DNA from 3 places in the Mesorhizobium sp. M0854 genome. Region 1 is predicted to be linked to each of the others. Evidence: riboswitches for the same ligand, from Rfam matches in the RefSeq annotation. Region 1 holds a riboswitch; each other region holds the start of a gene.
The links. A riboswitch is a leader RNA that binds a small molecule or an ion and turns the genes downstream of it on or off. The one in region 1 is predicted to bind cobalamin.
Positions count from the first base shown of each region.

Region 1 (2,310 bases):
GAGCCACGACCTGATGTCCGCGTCGAGTTCCGTCTCCATGCGGAGGTCGATCGGCACATGCAGCATCGAGCAAGAAGGCGCGATCTCGACGCGGTCCAAGGGCCAGCCGGCGACGATCGGTTTGATGCGGTCGAGAATGGCGGGCAGGTTCGCACGCCAGACGTTGCGGCCATCGATCAAGCCAAGCGAGAGCACCACATCCTTCGGTGCGAGCCGACCCATCGTTTCCAGCTGCTCGGGAGCGCGCACGAGATCAATATGCAGCCCGGCCAGGGGCAGAGAAACCGCGGTTTCGAGATTGTCTCCCAGCGGCCCGAAATAGGTAGCCAGCATGATCTTCAGCTCGGGCGCGGCTTTCGACAGCTGGCCATAGGCGAATTCGAACGCAGCTCGTTCGCTCGGGTTCAGATCGAGGACAAGCGCTGGCTCATCGATCTGCACCCAGTCGGCTCCAGACAGCTTCAGCCTCTGCAGGAGTTGCTCGTAGACGGGCAGCAGCCGCGGCAGGAGCGCGATGGGATCGAATCCTTCGGCAGGCGATTTCGCCAGCTTGAGGAAGGTGATCGGTCCAAGGATGACTGGGCGTGTGTGAACGCCGAGAGCTTTAGCCTCGATGAAGTAATCGACCGGTTTCGTCGACGAGAGGGCGAACGTCTGATCATCGTTGAGTTCCGGCACAATGTAGTGATAGTTGGTGTCAAACCACTTGGTCATTTCCATCGCGGTTACATCAGACCGATGAGCCGCCTGCTGGTGACCAGCGTGTCGACAATCCTCCGTCTGACCCTGGTTGCCCCGCGCCATTGCGAAGTAGATGTCAAGTGGAACCTCGCCGCTATTCCAGCCGTAACGGGATGGAACGGCGCCGACCATGGCTGCGGTGTCGAGCACATGGTCGTAGAGCGAGAAGTCGTTCGACGGGATTTTCGACACGCCGCGATCGTGCTGCTCCTCCCAGCTAGCGGCACGGAGCGCCTTCGCGGTCGTGAGAAGGTCGGCAGCGGACGATTTTCCGGACCAGTAGCTTTCAAGCGCGAATTTCAGTTCTCGCCGACGACCGAAGCGGGGCACGCCGAGCGTTGCTACAGGAATTTGCTGAGAGATAGTCATGCCAGACCCCGATGGTTGGGGCGTCGGTGACAAGGAAGGCGCTAGCAGGCCGGCACGAACGCCAGGCTGCAGCGGCCACCGAGACACCCCGCCCGTGGACGTAATTCGCCGTGGCAGGTCTCCTGGCTCGCGGGGTCATAGCCTCTACCCGTCTTCCCAAGGCTATTCGCCTCAGTGACATGAGTGGGGTTGGCTCGCCGCTAACAGTTGCGGGGGCAGCGCCGGCATCGCACCGGCTTCCCTCTTAGCTCCGCTGCGGCAGCGCCGTACGGAGAACCACGACGCGGGAGACAATTACAGCAGTTCGCTTCTTTGTCAACGCCGCATAAAGAAATGTTTATGTCGTTATGTTAAATTTCCGTTGGCATGTTCCAAAGGTCGCCTCGAAAGCGAAAACTGTGGAAGCCTTGAGCGGCCGGTAAATCAAAGCAATGACGCACGGCGCCCTTGTCCAGGAGGATAGGAGTTCGTCGGCTGCCGGCAGCAAACATACCGGTAAGCGCCGTGGTGCTGCTTAGCGCATCATGCGAACCACCTCGGCGTCGAACTTCGGCTCCGAGGTTCCGACCGCTTCGTTGGTGATCTGCTCGCGACCATATTCGGCTCAATGGTGAGGCTGTTGCCCATGTGGAAGCTGTTGGCCGTGATGCCCTCGGTGATATGACACAACGATTTCGGGGGGGAGCACACCGAGGCCAGGCGCAGCGGCGTGTTGCGAAGTGATCGAGGCCAATGTCTCGAACTGCTTGTTGGCAGCCCACCGGCTCAAGGTAACCCGGCTCAAACCACCGGGCCAGCTCAAGTCCTGTCCAAATGAGGCCTGAGCGGCAAATCGTCGTGCACGCGCACGGTTTGGCGTTCGATCTTGTGATGCGTCTTGGGCGGACAATCGCCACGGTGCAGCGCGCAGAAGCGGTCCCCAATTGGGAAGCCGAGGGCGGTGAGGGCAAGCCAGCGCCACAGGCGGAAGGGGACTTGGACCTGTTTGCCCTGCTGGACCACAAGTTCGCGACAGAGGGCCTCAAGGAGAAGACCAAGAGTGATTATGCGCGGGACCTCGCCAAATTCATCAAAAGCAGCGGGCAGTCAAAGTTCGGCGCCGATTGACATGGAGATAGCCATCGCGGCGGACCGCCCAGGCGGACCGCAAGCCGGAATACAACCGGGTGCAGGCGGCCAAGCTCGTCCACAAGATGGCGT
Region 1 covers NZ_JAMYOL010000022.1:25,151-27,460, forward strand. Annotated here, with positions in the region: gene metE (5-methyltetrahydropteroyltriglutamate--homocysteine S-methyltransferase) at 1-1,110, opposite strand, end outside; cobalamin riboswitch at 1,206-1,406, opposite strand; gene NKH99_RS24930 (hypothetical protein) at 1,963-2,217, shown strand.

Region 2 (2,310 bases), on a different contig from region 1:
TGTCGTCCTCGACGGCGAGGCCGAGGCCGAGCAGCACCGACGGGTCGACCTTGCCTTGCGAAGTCGGTACGATCTTCACCGCCCGCGCAACGTGCTTGCCGATGACGGCATTGGCACGGGCCGAGCCGGCTGCGTCCATCAGGTCGCTCTTCGACAGGATGATCAGGTCGGCGCAGGCGAGCTGGTCCTCGAACACTTCCTCGACCGGATCGTCATGGTCGAGCGTCTCGTCCTGCGCGCGCTGGGCCTGCAGGGCGTCCATGTCGTTGGCTACGCGGCCATCAGCCAGCGCCGGTCCGTCGACCACGGCAATGACGCCGTCCACCGTCACGCGGCTTTTCACCGACGGCCACTGGAAGGCCTGGACCAGCGGCTTGGGCAAAGCGAGGCCGGATGTCTCGATCAGGATGTGGTCGACCCTCGGCGTCAGCGACAGGATCTGGTCCAGCGCCGGGACGAAATCATCGGCGACGGTGCAGCAGATGCAACCATTGGCCAGCTCGACGATGTTTTCCTCGGGGCAGGTGTCGATGGCGCAGCCCTTCAGGATCTCGCCGTCGATGCCGATGTCGCCGAACTCGTTGACGATGATGGCCAGGCGCTTGCCTTTGGCGTTTTCGAGCAAATGGCGGATCAACGTCGTCTTGCCGGCGCCGAGAAAGCCGGTGACCACGGTGCAGGGAACGCGCGAAAGGGAGGCAGCGGTCATGTCAGGTCCTTCAAAAGGTCAAGGGGAGGGATGCGGGCAACCAGGCCGCGCTTCAGGCAATCGGGACGGCCGCGCCATGGAATGAGCCCATCCGTCGAGTTGGCGAACAGCTTTGCCCCGGTGACGAGATCGGCGCCGCTGGTCGTGATCAGATCACCGAAGACGTAGCTCCAGCAGCCGTCGCGCAGCATGGCCGCGCTGAGCCGGCGCTTGCAATTGCCGAGGCATTCGACGGTGCGGATTTTGATGTTGTCGCTGGAAGCAGCGCGGCGCGTGTCCTCTGCGAGCAGTTCGCCGGCGCGCGGATGAGCGTCCGAACCGGTCTCGTCACGGCAGGACGAGCAGACGATGACGGTAACGCCGGCCGGGGAATCACCATGGCCGGACAATAAATCCGCTGTCTCAGCCGGAAAACTGCTGTCGCGTTCCAAATCAGGCTCCTTGCCCGGAAAACCCGCCAGGCGATCGGATTCTTAGGTCCTAGACGGCAGGTCTCCTGGCTCGCGGGTCATCGCCTGGGTGCCGCCTTCCCGGGAATATCCCAGTGGTTTTCGGCCTTGGCTCGTCGCTTACAGTTGCGGGGACAGCCGCGGATTTGAAATCGAGATTTCGCACCGCATTCCCTCTTGGCCCCTGCCGTTGCGGGCAGGGGACCGTCTGGAACGGATTTAGGCTTGTGGGGGTAGTCGTGTCAACGCACGTCTATGGCGGGTAATGGATCAGTTTGAAATTCCGACGTGAGTCCGCGCCACGCTATGTAGCGCGATAGCACAATATGTATCCGCTCCTTTCAATCCAGGTATCTATGAAGTTGCGGCATAGGTGCTGACCCAGCCTGTAACGCTCGGAATAGCCGGCAAATACGAGAACTACGAGGACCGCCAAGAGGACAAACTTAGTTCGACGGCGGATAGTTATAACGCTTTTCATAAGGGCCACGCACCATCGGATTTTCAGCTTCCTTCCCCTCGATCAACGCCACAATGTCGCCGATCTCCCAAAGCTTGCCTTTGCGAGTTCGTTGGGATCGCGTGGGCGCTTGGGGTGCTTGGTCATCGTATTGCTTTGCTAGCAGGACTGCGGTAGCTGAGTTCGCATTCCGGGTTGGCTTGGTGATGCTCGAAATGTGCGCGCATGCCATTGACCGATGCTCTGTGCACCTTACCCAGCTGCTTGCATGAAGCGCATCGCACGCCGCCGTTCATTCCGGCGACGTCCTCGACGGGGCTCAAATGCCATATTCCGTTTTGAACGATTTCTACGTGCGACCTGTCCGGTGTAGCGATTTCTCGATCATAGCGTAGAGCTAGCCAAAGCGCAGGTAGAAAAATCTCCGAAATTTCAAACTGCCCACTACCCTACGGCGGCAACATCCGCGAGCGGCCGGCCCAAATCGCCGGCAGCGGTCACCTCGATGCGTTCCAGGCCGAGCCAGCCCTGCATCTGCTTCAATTCCTTGAAGAGTTCGGCAGCGGTTTGTGGCGGGGCGCCGGGCTCCGCATAGGCGGCATGGACGCGCAATACGCCGGCCGGACGGTCGGCCCTGAGGTCAACGCGCCCGACGATGCTGTCGCCGAGCAGGAATGGCAGCACATAATAGC
Region 2 covers NZ_JAMYOL010000011.1:20,380-22,689, reverse strand. Annotated here, with positions in the region: gene cobW (cobalamin biosynthesis protein CobW) at 1-709, opposite strand, end outside; gene NKH99_RS18275 (DUF1636 family protein) at 706-1,140, opposite strand; cobalamin riboswitch at 1,179-1,382, opposite strand; gene NKH99_RS32750 (hypothetical protein) at 1,762-1,965, opposite strand; gene NKH99_RS18270 (winged helix-turn-helix domain-containing protein) at 2,063-2,310, opposite strand, start outside.
Region 2: another riboswitch for cobalamin. It lies ahead of NKH99_RS18275 (DUF1636 family protein); the one in region 1 lies ahead of metE (5-methyltetrahydropteroyltriglutamate--homocysteine S-methyltransferase).

Region 3 (2,310 bases), on a different contig from region 1:
CGCTTTCCCGAGCGCGCACCCCCCATGACCACGGTGAGTGCCCCGGCAGCGCGGGCAGGCAAAGCTGTCGCGCAGGCTGGTCGCCGTGCCCGTGAAGCGTCCGCGCACCACGCCGACGACCGCGCCGAGCACCAGCCAGAACACCAGATTGGTCAGCGTCACCGCCACCACGAACTGGTGGTGCAGGCGTTCCGGGATCGCCGTCTCGAAGCTATCGGGCTGCGGCGCGCCGACAATATGCGGCGCCACGATCAACGCTACGGCAAGGATCGCCAGCGGCAACGATCTGCGGAAGGCGATAAGGCCGAGCCCGGCGGCGGTCGCCACCACTGTTGCCCACCACCAGATCTGGCGTTGGACAAGGTCGGCCGCCGGCATCGCCGGCAGTTCCGGCGGCAGGCCGAGGCCCGGCGCCAGCGTGAACACGGCAAAGCCGGCAAGCCCCCAGAACAGGCCCTGGCGCCAGTTGCCGATGCCGCCGGCGAATTCCGAAACCGCAACCAGGACCAGCGCAAAGCCGATGCCGGTGACGATATTGGCAACGACGCTGAAGCCGAAGCGCTCGAAACCGTCGGCCGGCGCCCAGCCTTCGTCTTCCGCCGGAGCCATTGCTTCAGCCGGTGCCGGCGCGGCGCTGCTCATAGCCGTCGTGCCCGCGGCGCTTTCGGCCGGTGCCGCAGGTGCCGCGGCATGGTCATGGCCGCCGCCGGCCTGTTCGTAGACTTCCGCCTTTAGGATGAGCGGCACCGTGGCATAGGCTTGCATGCAGGCGAGAGCCACGCCGGCCACAAGCCCTGCGATCGCCGCGATGAACACGACGTTGCGAAACAGTGTCATGATGTCAGCCCCTTGTCAGTGGCAGGGAAAGCCCATCGAATGGCGATAGTCGTGCGCGGCATTGTGGACCGCATCGATATGCGAAAAGCCGACAAAGCCCATGACGAAAATGCCGAGGAATGCAGCAAGCGCCAGCTGCATGAGACGCGACTGCGAGGAGGCGGAAGCGCCGAGCGAAACGGAAGCGGTATTCATGTCTTGTCCTTTCGCCCTCCACCCGAGGGCATAGAAGTCAGTTTCCTGTCGCCGGCAGGTCTCCTGGCTCGCGGATCAGCGCCCTTCCCCACCTTCCCGAAGGCGAACCTTCAGTGGCATATGGAGAGGACTACCGCACACAGTTGCGGGGGCAGCCGCGGCATTGGGCAAACAACTTGCCCTAACCACATTCCCTCTTGGTTCCAAACGGAACCGACGACATCAGCGACTATAGGCAGAATCGCCGCGCCCGGTAAACCAAATTCCGCCGGATCGTGTGGCGAATGCGCCGCCTCGCCAAGTTCGCAGACCGGCGCCGCGATTGACAATTTTCGCAGCCGGGTGTCGGCTGACGGATGGGGAGGAAGCCGGCATGCAACCCAGCCCGAACAAGCGATCCCTACAACGGCCTGACGCGGCCCGAGCCGACGCTGCCGTCAACAGCCTATTGGGACATCGCGGCCTATCAGCGCGATCTCGAGGCATCTGGTATCGCAACTGGCTGCTCGTCTGCCGCGACGCGAAGCGCTCGCCGATCCGGCCGCCGATATCGACAACATCGTCGCGTTCGGTACCCAGGTGCTGGAGGAGGATGCTGATATCTGCGAGGTCAACCAGATGGGCCTGCGCTCGATGCGCCACAAGGCCGGCGTGCTGATGCCCGAGGAATACGACTTGCACCGCTTCCACAACTGGGTGCGCGAGCGCCATGCGGCGCTCGCACATCAAAGCGATTTGGGCAGATAACGCCAGGTGACGAAGCCGCAGGCCACCGCCAGCAGCCCGAGCGTCGCGAAAACCGCGCCCAGGCCGAAGAACGCCAGCACGCCGGCCAAAGGCTTTCCGGCTGTGGCCTAAAGCAGCCCTGATGCCGACCGGCGCCAACACGACGCAAGGCCCTGCTTCTTTTGACGGTGGCAACCGTGATAGTCGTCTTGCCGGGGCTGAACCAAGACAGCGAGACCATGAGCATCGACACGCCGACCGCAGCCGTTCAGGATCAACCGAAGTCGAAGCGCATCGCCGTTATCGACATTGCACGCGGCATCGCTTTGCTTGCCATGGCGAGCTATCATTTCACCTGGGACCTCGAATTCTTCGGCTACACCGATCCCGGCCTCACCGCCTTCGGCTGGTGGAAAATCTACGCGCGCTGCATCGCCTCGAGCTTCCTGTTCCTGGTCGGCATCAGCCTCTATCTCGCCCATGGCAAAAAAATCCGCTGGACCGGCTTCTGGAAGCGCTTCGCCATGGTTGCCGGGGCAGCGCTCGCAATAT
Region 3 covers NZ_JAMYOL010000036.1:34,055-36,364, forward strand. Annotated here, with positions in the region: gene cobU (bifunctional adenosylcobinamide kinase/adenosylcobinamide-phosphate guanylyltransferase) at 1-62, opposite strand, end outside; partial or broken gene NKH99_RS29315 (CbtA family protein) at 58-837, opposite strand; gene NKH99_RS29320 (CbtB domain-containing protein) at 853-1,032, opposite strand; cobalamin riboswitch at 1,069-1,265, opposite strand; gene NKH99_RS29325 (SRPBCC family protein) at 1,543-1,779, shown strand; gene NKH99_RS29330 (heparan-alpha-glucosaminide N-acetyltransferase) at 1,998-2,310, shown strand, end outside.
Region 3: another riboswitch for cobalamin. It lies ahead of NKH99_RS29320 (CbtB domain-containing protein); the one in region 1 lies ahead of metE (5-methyltetrahydropteroyltriglutamate--homocysteine S-methyltransferase).